DNA from 4 places in the Bradyrhizobium sp. T-1 genome. Region 3 is predicted to be linked to each of the others. Evidence: predicted binding sites of a transcription regulator. Region 3 holds the regulator's gene; each other region holds the start of a gene.
The links. Region 3 encodes LexA, which represses DNA repair genes until DNA is damaged. Its sites were predicted from a motif close to TGTTCNNNNTGTGTTCNG; they were not measured.
Positions count from the first base shown of each region.

Region 1: the regulator LexA is predicted to act here: its motif matches at 2,697-2,714, upstream of ACWAT4_RS03205 (helicase-related protein).
Region 2: the regulator LexA is predicted to act here: its motif matches at 3,448-3,465, upstream of uvrA (excinuclease ABC subunit UvrA).
Region 4: the regulator LexA is predicted to act here: its motif matches at 2,445-2,462, upstream of ACWAT4_RS00930 (YifB family Mg chelatase-like AAA ATPase).

Region 1 covers NZ_CM132115.1:675,507-680,675, forward strand. The annotation lists gene ACWAT4_RS03190 (NACHT domain-containing protein) at 1-417, opposite strand, end outside; gene rpmB (50S ribosomal protein L28) at 672-977, opposite strand; gene ACWAT4_RS03200 (DUF3108 domain-containing protein) at 1,526-2,335, shown strand; gene ACWAT4_RS03205 (helicase-related protein) at 2,935-5,169, shown strand, end outside.
Region 2 covers NZ_CM132115.1:4,097,101-4,102,269, forward strand. The annotation lists gene ACWAT4_RS19710 (DinB family protein) at 1-297, opposite strand, end outside; gene uvrA (excinuclease ABC subunit UvrA) at 371-3,352, opposite strand; gene ACWAT4_RS19720 (outer membrane protein) at 3,632-4,309, opposite strand; gene ACWAT4_RS19725 (outer membrane protein) at 4,560-5,169, opposite strand, start outside.
Region 3 covers NZ_CM132115.1:3,966,006-3,971,174, reverse strand. The annotation lists gene ACWAT4_RS19055 (helix-turn-helix transcriptional regulator) at 1-766, shown strand, start outside; gene ACWAT4_RS19050 (molybdopterin molybdotransferase MoeA) at 887-2,098, shown strand; gene lexA (transcriptional repressor LexA) at 2,275-2,976, shown strand; gene ACWAT4_RS19040 (hypothetical protein) at 3,154-3,351, shown strand; gene ACWAT4_RS19035 (hypothetical protein) at 3,548-3,982, shown strand; gene ACWAT4_RS19030 (ComEC/Rec2 family competence protein) at 3,993-5,169, opposite strand, start outside.
Region 4 covers NZ_CM132115.1:193,420-198,588, forward strand. The annotation lists gene ACWAT4_RS00915 (AAA family ATPase) at 1-1,112, shown strand, start outside; gene ACWAT4_RS00920 (tetratricopeptide repeat protein) at 1,159-1,941, opposite strand; gene ACWAT4_RS00925 (PilZ domain-containing protein) at 2,046-2,291, opposite strand; gene ACWAT4_RS00930 (YifB family Mg chelatase-like AAA ATPase) at 2,511-4,049, shown strand; gene ACWAT4_RS00935 (hypothetical protein) at 4,147-4,620, shown strand; gene ACWAT4_RS00940 (PAS domain-containing hybrid sensor histidine kinase/response regulator) at 4,743-5,169, shown strand, end outside.

The DNA.
Region 1 (5,169 bases), 3.3 Mb from region 3:
TAATACGACATGTCCGCCGGATGCGGAGAAAATAGGATGGAATGCTGCGAGATCGGTTCCTCCGAGCCAGTCGTGTTCTCGGCAGGCCAGACGGACCTTCTGAGGGCGCGCGGCAGTCAGCTTTTGAACGATCAGATCGATAGTCGTTGAGTCGTTTCGTCCGGCGCGTCGTTCATCTAGTGCGTCGATGAATAGAATGGCGTTCGGTTCAAAGTTCGGAGTATTTAGGAACGTTCGTGTTGAATAAACGTCGGTTCGTGCTGCGCGAGCTCGTTCGTCGAACAGATGGGATTTGCCGCTCCCGGGGTCGCCTACGAGAACAATATTCGGGAAGGTCTCAAATTCCGCGAAATGTCGATCTTTGGTTTCACGCTCATTTGGCACTGGATCGATCTGACGTACGAGACGATCTGACATGTGCAAGGGCTCCGCGGCGAGTGCGATCGCAGAGTAATCGTCAGAGCCCTAAGATTGGCAACCGCCGGTAGCTTCGATCGATGACAAATCCCAGTTTTCGTGGTTCTACGAGGCAAGTAAGACCCCGGTTCCGTCGCAAAACAAAGCCACAAACAAAAACGGCCGGATCTTTCGATCCGGCCGCAACGCAAAACTCAACTAGCTAAGCTTACGCCACGCGACGCAACTTAGCCCCCGCCCTATCAGGAAATCTCTTAGCTGGCCTTCTTGGCCGGCGCGTCGCCGACCTTCTTCTGGATGGCGCGCTTCAGCTCGAGGGCGCGCGGCGACAGGGCGTCGGCCTTGGCCTTGAGCAGGTAGGCGTCCAGGCCGCCATTGTGGTCGACGCTCTTCACCGCGTTGGTGGAGACGCGCAGGCGCACGTTGCGCTCCAGGGCTTCGCTGATGAAGGTCACGTTGACCAGGTTCGGCAGGAAGCGGCGCTTGGTCTTGATGTTGGAGTGGCTGACCTTGTGGCCGACGAGGGGGCCCTTGGCCGTCAGTTCGCAGCGGCGAGACATGGCAAAAATCCTTGTTTCGAACCCCCAACGATTGCGGCCGCCATTCGGGGCGCCACGGGGGCTAATTCTGTGTCCTTGTAGGGAGCGGGCGGACGTATAGGGGGATAGGGGCGGGTAGTCAAGGATTTGGGCCACGGATCGTGCCCCGGGATAAGGTGCGCTCCCTCCCCCGCCTGCGGGGGAGGGTTGGGGAGAGGGTGTCACCGCGGTGGGAACGTAGTGGATGTCCCCCAGAGGAGAAAGCCCTCACCCGCGCTGCGCGCGACCTCTCCCGCAAGCGGGAGAGGTTATCCCGCCGGGGCGGGGACACGGGCCGATCACCAAAACGGCAATGTTTAAAGCGCCTTACCATCACATAAAGGGCGCAATCGCGCCTGAAAGACTCCAGTGAGTTCCCGGCTTGAGCGGCCCGGATGCATTGCTTGCGGCCGTAACAGGCTTAAGTAACAACACTCGCTCTCCGATTGGATCGTTTCGTGCCCACCTCACCCCTCTTTCCGCCCCGGCTGCGTGCGGCCGGCCGGCTGACTGCTGTTGTCCGGCTGGCCCTGGTTGCGCTTGGCGGGCTGGTGCTGGCATGGGCGGCGGAGCCTGCGGCGGCGCAGGGCAAGCTCGAGGCGCAATATGAGGCGACGCTGGCCGGCATTCCGGTCGGCCGCGGTGCCTGGAACATCGATATCCAGGACGACGTGTTCTCGGCGGCGGCCTCCGGCGGCACCACCGGCATCTTGAAATCGTTCGCGGGCGGGTCCGGCACCGGCGCCTCGCAGGGCCGCATCGTCAATGGTGCGCTGGTCGCTTCCGCCTACCAGGCTTCCACCACCACCTCGAAGAAGACCGAAGAGATCCACATCACGCTCGACAAGGGCAATGTGAAGGAGTTCGGCATCATTCCGGAGCCGCCGGTCGATGCCGACCGCATCGTCGTCACCGACGCGCATCGCCGCGGCGTGTTCGATCCGATGACGGCCTCGCTGGTCCGCGTGCCCGGCACGGGGGACCCGCTGTCGCCGGAGGCCTGCCACGGCAGCGCGCCCGTGTTCGACGGCCGCATGCGCTACGAGCTCAAGCTCGATTTCAAGCGCATGGAGACCGTGAAGGCGGAGAAGGGCTATCACGGCCCGGTCGTGGTCTGCGCGCTCTATTTCGTGCCGATCGCCGGCTACATCCCCGACCGCCCCGTGATCAAATATCTGGCCGCCCAGCGCAACATCGAGATCGCGCTGGCGCCGGTCGCGGGCACGCGCATCCTGGTTCCATTCTGGCTGAAAGTGCCGACGCCGCTGGGGCCGGCGATGCTGGAAGCGACCAGCTTCATCACCACCGCCCAGCCGCCAAGGGTGGCGAAAACGCAGTAGGATCTTTGCCGCGCACGCCCCTCCCCGGCCGTCATCCTGAGGTGGCAGCCCTCTTGGGCGGCCCTCGGAGGACGACAGCCCGAATATTCTCTCCCGCTTCAACAATATCAACGACTTACCTACTGTGCATGGGGTTGTTTTGACGAAAGAGGTGAGGGGCCCGTCATGCCGGGGAATCCATTTGACTCCTCCCCGATTCTGATTCGACTCCGCGCCATCCCCAACTTAAGGAAATCCGTCATCGAAACGTCGCTTGTGCGGCAGCCCAAAACTCCATCTAGTGCGATGGAAACAAGAGTCCCGCGACATGTTGCGTGAACGGAAGGGGACTCCGTGGGGAGTCTGCGATTCGGCCGCGATTCGTTCTAGAGTCGTTCCGAAGCTTAAAGCGCGAGGGAAAAGCGTCGCAAAGTGAGACAGTTGCGCGGAATTTGCACGGCTATCTCGTCCCCCTCGCCCCGTTCTTACGGGGAGAGGGTTGGGATGAGGGGCTGCTTCCACGGATGCGGTGACAGTCGGACGCGCGGAGAGTCTCCCTCACCTCGCCGCCCCAGACAGCACTGACATTCGCCTCAATCGCCACTACCTAATCATTCAGAATGGCCTTTCCTCCTTCCCCCTTCGCTTCCGAGCGCGCGCTGTCCGATCGGGTGCCCGGCGCCGGCGTCACTGCGGTGCTCGGGCCGACCAACACCGGCAAGACCCATCTCGCCATCGAACGGATGCTCGCGCATTCCTCGGGCATGATCGGCCTGCCGCTGCGGCTGCTCGCGCGCGAGGTCTATAACAAGATCGTCGGACGCGTCGGCCCCGAGGCCGTCGCGCTGATCACCGGCGAGGAGAAGATCAAGCCGAGGAATCCGCGCTATTGGGTCTCGACCGTCGAGGCGATGCCGCGCGACATCGACGTCTCCTTCCTCGCCGTCGACGAGATCCAGATCGCCTCCGACCTGGAGCGCGGCCACGTCTTCACCGACCGCATCCTCAACCGCCGCGGCCGCGACGAGACGCTGCTTTTGGGCGCTGCGACGATGCGCCCGATCATCGAGCGGCTGTTGCCCGGCGTCTCCATGATCACCCGGCCCCGGCTGTCGCAGCTGGAATTTGCCGGCGATCGCAAGATCACGCGCCAGCCGCGCCGCACCGCGATCGTCGCGTTCTCGGCCGATGAGGTCTATGCCATCGCCGAGCTGATCAAGCGCCAGCATGGCGGCGCCGCCGTGGTGCTGGGATCGCTGTCGCCGCGCACGCGCAATGCGCAGGTCGAGATGTTCCAGAACGGCGACGTCGACTATCTCGTCGCCACCGACGCCGTCGGCATGGGCCTCAATCTCGACGTCGACCACGTCGCCTTTGCCTCCGACCGCAAGTTCGACGGCTATCAGTTCCGAAGGCTCACGCCGGCCGAGTTCGCGCAGATCGCCGGCCGCGCCGGCCGCGCCACGCGCAACGGCACCTTTGGCACCACCGGCCGCTGCGGTCCGTTCGAGCCCGAGCTCGTGAACGCGCTCCAGAACCACATCTTCGACCCCGTGAAGATGCTGCAATGGCGCAACTCGAAGCTGGATTTCTCCTCCCTCGGCGCGCTCCAGGTCTCGCTCAACCTGGCCCCCGGCCACGAGACGCTGACCCGGGCGCCGATCGCCGAAGACATGCGCGTGCTCGACCATGCCGCCCGCGACGTCGAGGTGCGCGATATCGCGCATGGCAAGGCTGCCGTGGAGCGGCTGTGGGAGGCCTGCCAGGTCCCGGATTACCGAAAGCTGTCGCCGGCGGCCCACGCCGAGCTCGTCACCACGCTCTACGGCTTCCTGATGCAGAAGGGCTGCATCCCGGATTCCTGGTTTGCCGCCCAGGTCGACCAGGCCGACCGCATCGACGGCGATATCGACACGCTGTCGGCCCGGATCGCGCAGATTCGCACCTGGACCTTCGTCGCCAACCGCCCGGACTGGCTGAGAGACCCCGAACGCTGGCAGGGGATCGCCCGCGAGGTCGAAAATAAATTATCGGATGCGCTCCATGAACGCTTGACTGAGCGTTTCGTTGATCGCCGGACCAGTGTATTGATGCGCCGCCTGCGGGAGAACACGAGCTTGAATACGGAAATCGGCAAGACCGGCGAAGTCATCGTCGAAGGCCATGTCATCGGCCGCCTCGATGGCTTCACCTTTGCACCGGATGCGGCGGAAGCCGGCTCCGATGCGAAAGCCTTGCAGGCTGCCGCGCAAGCGGTGCTCGCCGGCGAGATCAACACGCGCGCCGAAAAGCTCGGCAACGCGCCGGACGATCAGTTCGTGCTGACCTCCGATGGCACCATCCGCTGGACCGGCGATGCCGTGGCGCGACTGACCGCCGCAGAGGAGGCGCTGCATCCGCGCATCCGCATCATCTCGGATGAGCGGCTGACCGGCGGCCCCCGTGAGAAGGTGCAGGCGCGGCTCGATCTCTGGCTCAAGACGCATATCGAGAAGCTGCTCGGGCCGATGTTCGAGCTGTCGAAGGCCGAGGACGTCACGGGGATCGCCCGCGGCATCGCCTATCAGCTGGTCGAGGCGCTCGGTGTGCTCGAGCGTCCCAAGATCGCCAATGAGCTGAAGGATCTCGACCAGCCCTCGCGCGCGACGCTCCGTAAATACGGCGTCCGCTTCGGTGCCTATCACATCTATTTCCCCGGCATCCTGAAGCCCGCCGCGCGTGCGCTGGCCGCGCTGCTGTGGGCGCTGAAGCAGGACAATGTCGATCTGTCGGCGCTGTCAGGCGCGCAGCATCTGGCATCGTCGGGCCGCACCTCGTTCCCGGTCGACAAGCAGCTGCCGCGCGATGCCTATCGC
Region 2 (5,169 bases), 130 kb from region 3:
GGCAATCAGGCGCTTGTCCATCGCGGCTTGGGCAGGCTTCAGCGCGGCGAGGGCAGGAAAGGGCACCTCGTTCTTCCAGGCTGCCGGTCCGAGCCAGCCACCCTCCAGCGCATCGATGTAGAAGAGGTCGATGATGTAGATGTGGTTTAGCGTACGTTGCAGGCTTGGAAAGAAGCCGGTGCGGTGGGCTTCGAATTCCGCCTGGGATAGCGCGGCGCAGGCGGCGAGCAGGCGATGGTTCGCCCAGGCATTGTTGTGGGCGAAGGCGCGATAAGTTTGCACGAGGCCTGCGGACATGTCGGTCCCTTCCCGGATCCTGATCGACCCGTGGCGGATTACGCTTCTCTAATCCGCCGTACGGCCCAAGCTCCTACTCCGCCGCTTCGCTCGTGCTTCGCCGCTTCGGCTTCCTTGCCTTCTTCAACACCGGCTCCAAAAACTTGCCCGTATAGCTCCGCTGCGCTTTCACGATGTCCTCGGGCGGGCCCCAGGCGACGATTTCGCCGCCACCGTCGCCGCCTTCGGGGCCGAGGTCGATGACCCAGTCGGCGGTCTTGATGACCTCGAGATTGTGCTCGATGACGACGACCGTGTTGCCTTGCGCGACCAGCTCGTGCAGCACCTCCAGCAGCTTCTTGACGTCATGGAAGTGCAGGCCGGTGGTCGGCTCGTCCAGTATGTAGAGCGTGCGGCCGGTGGCGCGCTTCGACAGCTCCTTGGCGAGCTTGACGCGCTGGGCTTCGCCGCCCGAGAGGGTCGTCGCCTGCTGGCCGACATGGATGTAGTCGAGGCCGACGCGGTGCAGGGTCTGGAAGGTCTCGCGCACGCGCGGTACCGCCTTGAAGAACTCGGCGGCTTCCTCGACGGTCATGTCCAGCACGTCGGCAATGCTCTTGCCCTTGAACAGGACCTCCAGCGTCTCGCGGTTGTAGCGCTTGCCCTTGCAGACGTCGCAGGTGACGTAGACGTCGGGCAGGAAGTGCATCTCGATCTTGATGACGCCGTCGCCCTGGCAGGCCTCGCAGCGGCCGCCCTTGACGTTGAAGGAGAAGCGGCCGGGCTCGTAGCCGCGCGCCTTGGCTTCGGGGAGCCCTGCGAACCATTCGCGGATCGGCGTGAAGGCGCCGGTGTAGGTCGCAGGATTCGAGCGCGGGGTGCGGCCGATCGGCGACTGGTCGATGTCGATGATCTTGTCGATATGCTCGAGGCCCTCGATGCGGTCATGCGGGGCGGCGCCTTCGCTCGCGCCGTTGAGCTTGCGCGCGATGGCCTTGTAGAGCGTGTCGATGAGAAGCGTCGACTTGCCGCCGCCGGACACGCCGGTGACGGCCGTGAATAGGCCGAGCGGAATTTCCGCGGTGACGTTCTTGAGGTTATTGCCGCGCGCGTTCACCACCTTGATGGTGCGGCGATGGTTCGGCGGGCGCCGTTCCGGCACCTCGACCTCGAGCTCGCCAGTGAGATATTTGCCGGTCAGCGATTTCGGGTTGCGCATGATCTCGTCGGGCGTGCCTTCGGCGACGATGTTGCCGCCATGCATGCCGGCGCCGGGGCCGATGTCGAGCACGTAGTCGGCGAGCCGAATGGCATCCTCATCATGCTCGACCACGACCACGGTGTTGCCGAGATCGCGCAGGCGCTTGAGCGTGTCGAGCAGCCGCGCGTTGTCGCGCTGGTGCAGGCCGATCGAGGGCTCGTCCAGCACGTAGAGCACGCCCGTCAGGCCCGAGCCGATCTGCGAGGCCAGGCGGATGCGCTGGCTCTCGCCGCCGGACAGCGTGCCGGAGGAGCGGGAGAGGGTGAGATAGTTGAGGCCGACATCGAGCAGGAAGGTCAGGCGCTCGCGGATCTCCTTGAGGATGCGCCCGGCAATCTCGTTCTGCTGCGCGTTCAGCGCGGCCGGCACCGTCTCGAACCAGGCGCCGGCGCTCTTCACCGACAGCTCGGAGATCTCGCCGATATGCTTAGCCCCGACCTTGACGCAGAGCGCCTCGGGCTTGAGACGGAAGCCGTTGCAGGCGCCGCAGGGCACGTCGTGGAAATACTTTGCCAACTCCTCGCGCGCCCACTCGCTTTCGGTTTCGCGGTAGCGGCGGTTGATGTTGGTGATGACGCCTTCGAACGGCTTCTTGGTGTCGTAGGAGCGGACGCCGTCCTCGTAGGAGAACTTGATCTCGTCCTCGCCGGAGCCATGGAGGATCGCGTCTCTCGTCTTCTTCGGCAGATCCTTCCACTTTGTGGTCAATGTGAACTTGTAGTGCTTGCCGAGCGCCGTCAGCGTCTGCGTGTAATAGGGCGACGACGACTTGGCCCAGGGCGCGATCGCGCCCTTGCCGATCGCGAGCTCCTTGTCGGGGATGACGAGGTCCTCGTCGACATGCTGCTCGACGCCGAGGCCGCCGCAGGCAGGGCACGCGCCATAGGGGTTGTTGAACGAAAAGAGTCTGGGCTCGATCTCGGGGATGGTGAAGCCGGAGACCGGACAGGCGAATTTTTCCGAGAACAGGATGCGTTCGGGCCCGCTCTTGTCGTGGATTTTTGCGGTCTTCTTTTTCTCTTCGGCAGGCGCAGCGGCGGCAGAAGGTGCATCGGCATATTCGATGACGGCAAGGCCTTCGGCGAGCTTCAGCGCCGTCTCAAAGCTTTCGGCGAGGCGCTGGCCGATATCGGCGCGCACGACGATGCGGTCGACCACGACGTCGATGTCGTGCGGGAATTTCTTGTCGAGGGTCGGCGCCTCAGCGAGCTCATAGAAGGTGCCGTCGATCTTGACGCGCTGAAAGCCCTTCTTGAGCCATTCGGCGAGCTCCTTGCGGTACTCGCCCTTGCGGCCGCGCACGACGGGGGCGAGCAGATAGAGGCGGGTGCCCTCGGGCAGCGCCAGCACGCGGTCGACCATCTGCGAGACGGTCTGGCTCTCGATCGGAAGTCCCGTGGCCGGCGAATAGGGCACGCCGACGCGCGCCCAGAGCAGGCGCATGTAGTCGTAGATCTCGGTGACCGTGCCGACGGTCGAGCGCGGGTTCTTCGACGTCGTTTTCTGTTCGATCGAGATCGCCGGCGACAGACCGTCGATCTGGTCAACATCCGGCTTCTGCATCATCTCCAGGAACTGGCGCGCATAGGCCGAGAGCGACTCGACGTAGCGGCGCTGGCCTTCCGCGTAGATGGTATCGAAGGCGAGCGAGGATTTGCCGGAGCCGGAGAGGCCGGTGAAAACCACCAGCTTGTCGCGGGGAATCTCGACGTCGATGTTCTTGAGGTTGTGCTCGCGCGCGCCGCGGATCGTAATTGCGCGCAGGCTCGAGCCCGCGTTCTGCTGTTGGCGCTTCGCCTTGATCACTTCATCCATCCGAGTTGCCCTCAAGGAATCCCAAAGGTGCGCGATCGCGCCGACGTAAAGGCGCGCTTTGCCCGGAACCGGGATCGGCGCCAATGGGTATGCGAGCGAACGTAGGAAGAACGGAGACGGATTTCCAGTGGGACTTGCGAATCGTCAACGGATTGTTGGCACGCTGGCGGGACTTGGCAGCAGGAAGCCCCGTGGAACAGCGGTGGGAGCGTGCCCTCGAAAACAAAAAGGCCGGCGCAAGGCCGGCCTTTCGTAACGATGTGACGTCGGTCGCGACGATTAGTACTTTGCGACCACCGGTGCGCCGAAGTGATAGTTCACGCCGATCTGCACGGTGTGGAAGTTGATGGTGCCGGAGGGCAGAGCGCCCGAGAAGTAGGTCTCGCCGCCCAGGCTGCGATAGAGGTACTCGCCCTTGACCGACCACTGCGGAGCGAAGAATGCCTCGACGCCTGCGCCGACAGTCCAGCCGGAGTGCCACTTGCTGTCCGACACGGACACGCCGAGTGCGGAGAGGCTGATCTTGTTGTCGATCCAGGCGTAGCCGCCCGTGCCGTAGAACAGGACGTTGTTGACGGCGTAGCCGATGCGGCCGCGCACGGTGCCCATCGCGTCGGTCTTCGAGCTCACGGTTACGACACCGAAGCCAGGAACGGTGCCCGCGGCGGAGGCGCTGACGTCAGCCCAGGCGCCATCAGCCTCGACGCCGAACACGACGTTGCCGGTCTGCCAGTTGTAGCCGGCGGTGCCGCCGACGAACCCACCCTTCATCTTCGGGTCACCAGAGGCGGCTTCCCAGGCGCCACCACCGACGATACCGAGGTAGAATCCGGTCCAGTTGTAGACCGAGGCCACGGCCACTGGAGCCTTGGTGTAGGGGCGCGCAGCCAGATCGGCAGCCGAAGCGGCGCCAGTGAGGGCGAGCAGACAGGCCGAAGCCAAGAAAATCTTCTTCATATTCAACAAATCCCAGTCCCAGTTTCTGTTTTGACTTCCGTGCGTCGGAAGCAGCATCGGACGCTGTGGTCCAACTTATGCCTTGCTTACACCACTGAAGCTGCAAGTTGTGTCTCTCAAAAGCCACAACGGATACAAAATGTAATAGACGCTGACCTATGGTTCCCATTGGGAACAAAAAGCAAGAAGGCCGGCGGGAGGCCGGCCTTCTATTCCTGAATAATTCCGGGTGGATCAGTACTTGTATCGATCAGTACTTCGCGACGACGGGCGTACCCCAATTGAAGTGGTAGTTCACGCCGGCCTTGATGGTGTGGATCGTGTCGTTCCACTCCGAGCGATTCGTCGCCGGCACTGCGGCGTACTGAATCGTGCTCTTGCCGAGGTCGATGTAGTTGTACTCAACCTTTGCCGACCAGTTTGGAGCGAACATGTACTCCACGCCGGTACCGAGGGTCCAACCCCAGCGCCAGTCGTTCTGGACGAAAGTGTTGGCCGCGCCGCCGTTGAGGGCAGCGTCGTAGCGATGCTGGATATCGCCGACAACCGCACCGCCGCTCACGAACCAGAGCGCCGGTCCCCAAGCGTAACCAACGCGGCCCTTGATGTCTCCAAAGCCGCGTAGCTTGGTGGCATAGGAGTCGCCGAGGTTCGGCGGACCGACATTGATCACCGACGACCGACCGTTGATGTCGGCCCAGTGATAATCGCCCTCAAGACCAACAACGAAGGCGCCCATCTGCCAATTGTAACCGGCAACGCCGCCGACGAAGCCGCCGCTGGTGTCGTAGTTCTGCGTTCCTGCGAAGGCGGGAGTATTGGGGGCAAGGAAGTACGTTTCGTTGCTCCGGCCCCAGCCA
Region 3 (5,169 bases):
GCCGCTGACGACCAATTTGCTGGTCGATCACAATGCCACCGGCATCCTGACCAGCCACCGGCCGTCCAATCTGGAGCCCTATGATGCCAAGGCGCGCCGGTTGTTTGCGACACTGGCACAGCATCTCGTGCGCGCCGTTGCTATCCAGCGGCGTACGCACCAGCTCGACATCACCGGCCGCGCGGCGCTGGCGGGCCTGGACGGGCTCGATCAGGGCTTTGTTCTCGCGGACGCGCAGGGTCGCCCGGTTTTCATCAATCGCCGGGCACGCGAGCTTATGGAGACCGGCCACGGTGTCGTTGTCGAGGACGGCGTGCTGAGCGGCGTCAACGCCGAGGACGGTCATCAGCTGCGCGCACTGATCAGCTCCTGCAGCCTCGACAATCCGGACCGCATCGGCGGCGAGATGAGCCTGCAGCGACCGCCTGGCCGCATGCCGCTGCGCGTGCAGGTAACACCGGTCGGCAGCGAATGGATCGAGAAGGCCGTCCCCCTCGCCTCCGGCTGGCGCTCGAGCGCGATGGTGTTGATCACCGACCCCGAACCCGCCGCCAAGACGCAAGGCGAGACTTTGCGCGAGCGCTACGGCCTCACCCGCGCTGAAGCCGCGTTCGCGCTGGAGATCGTCAAGGGCGGCGGCCGCAGGGCCACGGCGGAGCGCCTCGGCATCACCGATGGAACCGCGCGCAGCCATCTGTCGAAGATTTTCGACAAGACCGGTGTCACCCGGCAGGCCGAGCTGGTGCGGCTCATGCTGCAGAAATAAATCTCCTTCGACGAAGGCAGGCGCGCGTGTTGCACGTGATCTCGCGGTGTTTTGCCTCAGCCCCTTCGCTCGGCTAGAACCTTGCCGACCAAATCACTCGATTTGTAGCAGGAGTTCACTGTGGCCCTGATGCCGGTATCCGATGCGCTTGCCGCCGTGCTCGCCGGTGCAGAGCCGCTGGCCGAAGAATCAGTCTCGCTCGATGAGGCCTTTCATCGCGTGCTCGCGCGCGATGTCGCGGCGCGGCGGACGCAACCGCCACAGGCGATGTCAGCGATGGATGGCTATGCCGTCCGCGCGGCCGATGCGGCAAAGGTCGACGCGCAGCTGACCGTCATTGGCGAGGTCGCAGCCGGCCGCCCTTACGCAGGAACTGTCGGCGCGGGCGAAGCGGTCCGGATCTTCACCGGCGGCGTCGTTCCCGATGGCGCGGACGCCGTCGTGATCCAGGAGGACACGGTCGCCGACGGCAGACGCATCGTGATCAGGGAAGCCGCCATCGCCGGACGGCACATCCGCCCTGCCGGTATCGACTTCCGCGAGGGTGACGTGCTCTTGCGCAAGGGCGCGCGGCTGACCGAGCGCGACGTCGCGCTCGCCGCCGGCATGAACCACCCGCAGCTTGCCGTTCGCCGCCGCCCGAAGGTCGCGATTCTCGCCACCGGCGACGAGCTGGTGATGCCGGGCTCAACGCCCGGCCATGGCCAGATCGTCTATTCCAACGGCTACGCCCTGCATGCGCTCGCCCGCAGCGAGGGCGCCGATACCGTCGACCTCGGCGTTGCCGCCGACACGCTTGCCGCCACCACCGCCGGCATCCGCCGTGCGCGCGAATCCGGTGCCGACATCCTGATCACGACCGGCGGCGCCTCAGTCGGTGACCACGATCTGGTGCAGCAGGCGCTGAGGGAAGAAGGCACCGCGATGGCGTTCTGGAAGATTGCGATGCGGCCGGGCAAGCCGATGATGAACGGCCAGCTCGGGCCGATGCGGGTGATCGGACTGCCCGGCAATCCCGTGTCGTCCTATGTGTGCGCCTTCCTGTTCATGGTGCCGCTGATTCGCGCGCTCTCAGGTCGCTCCGCGGTTCATCACCGTCGCGAACGCGCCGTGCTCGGCCGCGATGTCGGCGCCAACGACCAGCGCGAGGATTATCTGCGCGCGCGCCTCGACATGCGCGACGACGGCACGCTCGTCGTCGTCCCCGTCGATCACCAGGACTCCTCGCTGCTTGCGAATCTCGCTGCGGCACAGGCACTTCTCGTGCGCCCGCCGTTTGCGCCGAAGGCCGCGACGGGCACGCCTTGCGAGGTGCTGCGACTGCCCGCCTGACCGCTTCGTTCGCAACCGTTCCGCGAACTTTGTCGCGTTCACGGTAAATTAAGCAGTTGCGGAACATGTATCGAACATATAGTGTCCGTTCATGATTTGTTTCGAGCATGTAGCGGCTTATCGCTGAACTCAGCGTCTCGGAATCGAACGACATCAACCGGGGGATTTTGGTCGAGATGTTAACGCGCAAACAGTACGAGCTCCTGCGGTTCATCAGCGAGCGGTTGAAGGAAAGCGGCGTGCCGCCCTCCTTCGACGAGATGAAGGACGCGCTCGATCTGCGCTCGAAATCAGGCATCCATCGCCTGATCACCGCGCTCGAGGAGCGTGGCTTCATCCGGCGCCTGCCGAACCGCGCCCGCGCGATCGAAGTGATCAAGCTGCCCGAGCTCCAGGCCGCCGCCGGCAACCGCCGCGGCTTCACGCCGAGCGTCATCGAGGGCAACCTCGGCAAGGTGCGCACGACCTCGAGTCCACCCGCCGACGAGGGCGAACGCCCGGTTGCAGTGCCCGTGATGGGTCGGATCGCGGCCGGTACGCCGATCGAGGCCTTGCAGACCCGCAGCCACACCATCAGCGTCCCGCCGGACATGCTCGGGGCTGGCGAGCACTACGCGCTCGAAGTACGCGGCGATTCGATGGTCGATGCCGGCATTCTCGATGGCGACATGGCGCTGATCCAGCGCAACGAGAGCTGCGACACCGGCGATATCGTGGTGGCCCTGATCGACGACGAAGAGGCCACGCTGAAGCGCTTCCGCCGCCGCGGCGCCTCGATTGCACTTGAGCCTGCCAATGCGGCCTATGAGGTGCGCATCCTTCCGCCCAACCGGGTGAAGATCCAGGGCAAGCTGATCGGGCTGTACCGGAAGTATTGAGCGCGTCGCGATCGACGACCGCGATCAACGATTGGAGCGGACGATTGTCCGCTCCGGCTGGATAGTCTTTCTGGTTTTGCACAGATTATCCGGTCCCCTCTCCAGCGCGACATCCTCGGTACGCCGCAACGAAGCACGCGTCGCTTCGCAGGCCTTTGAGAGACCGAGGAGACCACCATGCGCAAGATCATTTTGAGCACCGTCGCGATGGCGCTGATCGCAGCATCAGCGTCGCAGGCCTTGGCTGCGCAGCACCACGCCCGCAAGGCACCGCAGGCGACGAGCGAGCAATTCCGCAACGCCCGCAACGCCGTCGAGCAGCCGTCGCAACCGGGCTGGCAATATTCGGGCTGGTCGGCACCTGCTGGCCGCTGAGGCAACGCGCTCTCCGAATGCGCGAGAGCAGGCTTTGTTCCTCGTGCATTTGAAAAAGATAATGTGATCGCGCGCTGCGGATGCGAGCCGCAGATTTGCCCACAAACAAGCATAAGATCGCAGGCTTCCACTCTGATAGGGGCCTGCGCGTCCGAGACAGAGGCGTGGGTCGCTATCCTGATTGAGGAGCACCCCGATGTGTGACTACAGCCTGCACGCTGTCGCGACGCGCCCCGCAGAAGTGGGCGAGACGATCGTCACGACAACCTTCCGCGGCACCTCGACGCGCGGCTTCGCCTCCGAAGCCGACATGTCGGTCGCGGTCTGCCTCCTTCCGGGAACGGAGCTCGCCTTCGCCGACAACGTCCGCTACGATAATCGCTGGATCTGGACCCGCACTGTCAACTCGCGCGTCGGCAAGTTCGGCAAGATCGATCCGCACATTCCCGATCGTCATCACGACGCGATCGAATTCCCCGACGGCAAATACGTGCTGGTGACGCAGCTGGTCGAAGGCCAGCGCGCGACCGTGCTGCAACTGCCGGTGACCCAGCCGCTCGGCGAGCGCGAGCAGAAGCCGCGCGTGATCGCCGACAACCGCACGACGCCCCCGCGTCTGCCGATCGGCTGAGACAACGGCCTTAATCCTCGGCCTGAAGGTCGGCCTCCGATGGTGTTGCGTCTTTGGCGCGCGGAGCTGTCGATCGTGGCATGAGGGTCTGTTCGAATTCTCCATCGCCGGCCGCCGCCGGCGACCAGGGGCGATTTGCGCCTCTCGCCTTCACCGCCGCAATCGCAAAACCGTCACCACGCTGCGTCAGCGCCAGTGCACCCTGACGCGCAAGACGCGGTCGATCGACCACCATCGCAGCGCAATCCGGCGGCGCGGGCCTGGCTGTCACCACCAGCGCGGCACGGCTGCAATCGTCGGCCAGTGCGTCGATGCGCAGCGCCAGCGCAATCATGCGGCCGTCGGCGAGCGGCGTCACGCAACCGATTTCGTCGCAGGACACGCCGTCACCGAGCGAGGCGCTGCCGGCATCGCGCGGATCGGCGTCCGCAGCTAGCCACTCCTTCAGCAGGAAATTGTCCTTGCTGGTCCTGATCAGATGCAGCTGCCCGTCCCTGCCCCGCACCGCGACGCTTTGACCGTTACCGGCGATGAGGATGTCGGGCTGACGGACCGACAGACCCCAGACGGTAGCTGCCATGAGCACGAACGCGCCCGACCAGCGCAGCGGAGTGCGCAACAGACCCAATAGGATGAGGCCGAGGCTGGCAGCGATCAGCGGCGCGGTACCGAAGGCTGCGATGTGGCCGACCGCGCCTGGCAGCGCGGCCACCCAGCGCGACACCGCCACCATCCAGTCGATGCCGATCCCCATCAGCCACCAGAACACGCCGTCGAGCCCGAACGGTGCCGCGAGCAATCCCAACAGCCCGGCCGGCATCACCAGCGCCGAGACCACCGGCATCGCGCCGAGATTGGCGAGCACGCCGTAGGGCGTGACGCGATGGAAATGGAAGGCGGCATAGGGCGTGGTCGCGAGCCCCGCGATCATCGAGGCCATGAACAGCATCGCGATCTCGCGGCCGCCCCACAGCGCGATCCGCGCGGTCGCCGAATGATCCGGCGAAGCAAACAGGTTCGGCATACCGATCTGCACCAGCGCCACCAGCCCAAGCGTCGCCGCGAACGACATCTGGAAACTCGGATGGACGAGCGCCTCCGGCGCAACCGCAAGCACGATCAAAGCCGCCACGGCCAGGGTGCGGAACGTGATGGCGCGGCGATCGACCATCACGGCGATCAGCACC
Region 4 (5,169 bases), 3.8 Mb from region 3:
GCCTCGCCGCGGCCATCGAAGTCTATGACACGATGCCGACGCCGAACGTCATCGTCATCGAATCCGACGGCACGCGCGACATTCTCGAAGGCCTCGACGATCTCGCCGGGGTCTGCGATCCCGGCACCCGCGTGGTCGTGATCGGCAATCCCGGCGACACCGCGCCCTATCGCGAACTGGTGCGCCGCGGCGTCAACGATTACGTGGTCGGACCGGTCGAGACCATCGACGTGGTGCGCTCGATCTGCAGCCTGTTCTCGGCCTCCGAAGCCATGATCACCGGTCGCATCATCGCTGTGGTCGGCGCCAAGGGCGGCGTCGGCGCCTCCACCGTTGCGCACAACGTGGCCTGGACCATCGCGCGCGACCTTGCGCTCGATTCCGTCGTGATCGATCTCGACCTCGCCTTCGGCACCGCCGGTCTCGACTACAACCAGGATCCGGCGCAGGGCATCGCCAACGCGGTGCTGTCGCAGGACCGGCCGGACACGGCGCTGATGGAGCGCCTGCTCGCCAAATGCAGCGATCATCTCAGCCTGCTGGCCGCGCCCGCCACACTCGATCGCGTCTATGATTTCGGCGCCGAGGCGTTCGATGCGATCTTCGACACGCTGCGCATGACCACGCCCTGCATCGTGCTCGACGTCCCGCATCAATGGTCGGCCTGGACCAAGCGCGCGCTGGTCAACGCCGACGATATCGTCATCGTGGCCGAGCCGGATCTCGCCAACCTGCGCAACACCAAGAACATGCTGACCGTGCTCAAGACGGCACGGCCGAACGACCGGCCGCCGCTCTACTGCATCAACCAGGTCGGCATGCACAAGCGAGCCGAGATCGACGTCAAGTCCTTCGCCAAGACCATGGAAAGCCAGCCGCTCGCGGTGATTCCGTTCGATTCCAAGCTGTTCTCGACCGCGGCCAATAACGGCCAGATGATCGCGGAGGTCTCCAAGAGCCACCGCACCACCGAGCTGTTCCAGAACATGGCCAACCGTCTCGCCGGGCGCGGCGACGTGAAGAAGCCGAAGCGCTCGCTGCTCGGTCCGCTCTTGAAGAAGCTGAAGGGCAGGTCGGGACGCGGATCGGCGCCGCATCGCAAGGCGTCGTAAGCGCGAGAGCGTTTTTCGAGCGAACAGGACTCTCAGCGGCGGGTGATTACTTCTCGGCCCGCTGCTGTTGTTTCTTCGACAGCAGCTCGCGCAGCGCCGCGACCTTTGCCGCCGCCTGATCCGGCGGCAGATCGGCCTTCACGAGGATTTCAGCCTCGGCCTGACGGCCCTGCAATCCCAGCACGAGCGCGAGATTGGCACGGACCCGCACATTGTTCTGATTGCGCTGATAGGCACGGCCGAGCACCTGTTCGGCCTTCGACAGATTATTCTGCAGCACATAGGACAGGCCGAGATTGGACAAAACCTGCGGCTCGTCCGGCACGATCTTCAGCGCCGTCGCATAATATTGCTGCGCTTCCTCGTTGCGGCCGAGTTGGTCGAGCGCCGCACCTTGCGCCGACAGGATGCGCCAGTCGGGATCCTCAGGCGTATGCGCGCGGCTCAGCACATCGAAGGCCTGCTGGAAATTGCCATTGTCGGCGAGCGCGCGGCCGTAGCCGGCGAGCAGCGCCTTGTTGCTGGGATGGACCATCACGGCCTGCTCCATCACCGCGACCGCCTGGGCGTGCTGGCCGGTCTCGCGCAGGGCCTTGCCGTAGTCGAGGGCGATGTTGGGATCACTGGGCTTGGCGCGATAACGTTCGCGCAGGGCGTCCATATCCGGCCTGGCATCCGCCGTCGCAGCAGGCTCGGGCTTGCTGCTCACACCGAGCGCGCCGGTCACGTCCTCCAGGCTTGTGGTCTGGCAGCCGCCGAGCGCCAGCACCGCCATCGCGGGAAGCAGGAATCTCGCCGGGGAAGAGGCAAGGAACGAACGCTTGGACATACTCTGATCACCGCCGGCGGACTGATCAGAGATGCTTTGCCTATTAACGCTAAAGTCCGGTTAAGGACGCGTCGCTCGCGACTCGATTGTTATCGTTTGCGCGCTCAGTCGGTAAATTCGGCACCGAACTCGCAGCCGATGCGCCAGCGCAGGCGGCACTGACGCGAATAGTCCGGCGCGAAGATGATGGTGAATTGCGGCGGCACTTCCAGAAACTCCGCCACGACCTTCACGCCACCGTCGGAGATATCCGTGATCGTGCAGTCCCGTGGCAACGAGCCCGCGCCGAAGTGAATCTTGGCAAGCCGGCTGCACACCCGTCGTTCGCTTCTGCGGCGATTTGCAAGCATTTTGAATTCTTCACCCGTTAGATCACGGCCCATCCCGCACCTCTAGGAGTAGCGGACATTCGTTGGAATGTGCTGAGGAGAGCCGCTCGCATTCGAGGCGTAGTGTCGGGACCCTGTTTACGATTGGTTAGGGGGTGCGACCCCCCTCATTGTCGTTCCCGTATTGTTCTTGTCAGGACTATCTCCGTCTGCTACCCTCGATTGTGCGAGGGGGCAGGCATGGTTCAGCGGGTTTCGACAGTCGCCTTTGAGGGGATCGAGGCCCGCGCGGTCGACGTGCAGGTGCAGGTTGCGCCCGGCCTGCCGGCGTTCGCCATCGTCGGGCTTCCCGACAAGGCGGTGTCGGAGGCGCGCGAGCGGGTCCGCTCGGCACTGATCGCTTCGGGACTGGCGCTGCCGGCGCGGCGGATCACCGTCAATCTCGCGCCCGCCGACCTGCCGAAGGAAGGCAGCCATTACGACCTGCCGATTGCGCTCGGGCTGATGGCGGCGATCGGCGCGATCCCGCCGGATGCGCTGACCGGCTTCACCGTGCTCGGCGAACTCGGCCTCGACGGCTCGATCGCACCCGTCGCCGGCGTTCTTCCCGCCGCGTTCGGTGCCAATGTGCGCGAGGAAGGCTTGATCTGCCCCGCCGCCTGCGGCTCGGAAGCGGCCTGGGCGAGCCCGGACATCCAGATCGTCGCCGCGCATTCGCTGATTCAGATCGCCAATCATTTCAAAGGCACGCAAGTGCTGTCGCGGCCCGTGCCGAAAGTCCACGAGGCAGCCGCGTCGCCGCTCGATCTGCGCGACATCAAGGGCCAGGAGAGCGCCAAGCGCGCGCTGGAGATCGCGGCCGCCGGCGGCCATCACCTCCTGATGATCGGCGCGCCGGGGGCCGGCAAATCGATGCTGGCGGCACGCCTGCCCTCGATCCTGCCGCCGCTGTCGCCGAGCGAATTGCTCGAAGTCTCGATGATCGCCTCCGTTGCCGGCGAGATCGAGGGTGGCGCGCTGACCTCGCGGCGGCCGTTCCGCTCACCGCATCATTCCGCCAGCATGGCCGCGCTCACCGGCGGCGGCATGCGGGCAAAGCCCGGCGAGATTTCGCTGGCGCATCAGGGCGTGCTGTTCCTCGACGAGCTGCCGGAATTCGATCCGCGCGTGCTGGATTCGCTGCGCCAACCCTTGGAGAACGGCGAGGTCTCGGTCTCCCGCGCCAACCACCGCGTGACTTATCCGGCGCGCTTCATGCTGGTCGCGGCGATGAATCCCTGTCGCTGCGGCAATGCGTTCGAGCCCGGCTATGCCTGCAAGCGCGGCCGCGTCGACCGCTGCACCGGCGACTACCAGGCACGCATCTCCGGTCCGTTGATGGATCGCATTGATCTGCGCATCGAAGTCCCAGCCGTGACCGCGGCGGACCTGATCCTGCCGCCGCCGACGGAAGGCTCGGCCGAAGTCGCCGCGCGCGTCGCAGCGGCGCGCGACATCCAGCTCGCGCGCTACGCCAATGCAGGCCTGCCGCGGGTCCGCACCAATGCCGAGGCGCCGGCATCCGTGCTGGAAGACATCGCCAAGCCGGACGCGCAGGGACAAAAGCTGCTGCGCGACGCCGCCGAGACCATGCGGCTGTCGGCGCGCGGCTATCATCGCGTGCTGCGGGTGGCGCGCACGCTCGCCGACCTCGACGGCACCGAGAAGATCGGCCGGCTGCATCTCGCCGAAGCACTGTCCTACCGCGCACTCGCGGAGGATGTACGCCAGCTGGCTTGATCATCCAGCGCATCAACCCGGCGGTAACGAGTTTCCTTTACGCTCTGCAAACCATAAGGCCCACAAGTTCCAGTAAGGGCCCGGCGAGTAGCGTGTCATGTTGCGTTTCAAGATCCTGGCCTCGGTGGTTCCCCTGTTGGCGGCTGCGGTGTTCGCCCGCGGCGAGATCGGATCGGTCTCGCATCCCTGCATCGCCCTCGGCGATACCTCGGTCGAGCTGACATCCCTGTTCTGGACGGCCGGCGTCCATGTCGCCTTCACCGACGATCCGTCGCGGGCCACGGTGCGGGTTCAGATCACCGACGATGCGGATGCCGCGGACTTCGCGGTGGTGGACGATGGTCTCGGCTCCGAAACCGAGTCCTGCCAAGCGAATCCGGCGACACGTCTCGTCACGATTGCCGCGCAGCCGGTCGACGGTGGCCCCGTCATCTATCTCTCCACCGATGGCCCGGCCGATTACCGCATCTTTGTGCGCTCGAAAACGTTCTCGCAGCGCGAGGCCGCGGCGCTGATCGTTGGCGCCCATGGCGGTCGTCGCCCGCTCCCCCTCCAGGCTGCCTCGCTCTGACGCGTTAACACCCCGTCAACCCTGTTTGGAGGCCGCCGCAAGGTCTCAAGCTGTTCGCAAGGTGGGGGAGACATCGTCGCACAAGGCGGCGGGTTTCTGTTCAAGAGTCGGGGTCGGTGGCGATGGGTCGGACGTTCCGGATCAAGGTGCGCATGCGCCGCTTCAGGCGACAGCACCCCCGAATTGCCTTCGCGATCCGCTCCTTCATGATCTTCTCGGCGACGTTCGGCGGCGCCTATGGCTTCGTCACCGGCAGCCGCGCGCCGAATTCAGGCTACGATCCCAACGCGTTTGCGATCGGCGCGAGCTTCCTGTTCGCGCTGGCCTGTCTTGGCCTTGCCACGCTCAGCATGCGGCTGCGGTTCGTCAACAAGCGGATGCGCAAGCTCGCTGCCCACAATGATGCGCTGATCGACCGCAATTGGGAGCTGAAGGAGGCCGAAGAGCGGGCCCGCAACCTGTTCGAATCACAGGGCGACCTGATCGTGCTGCGCGACCATCAGGGCCGCATCACCTTCGTCAATGACGCCTATTGCGCGCTGGCCGGAC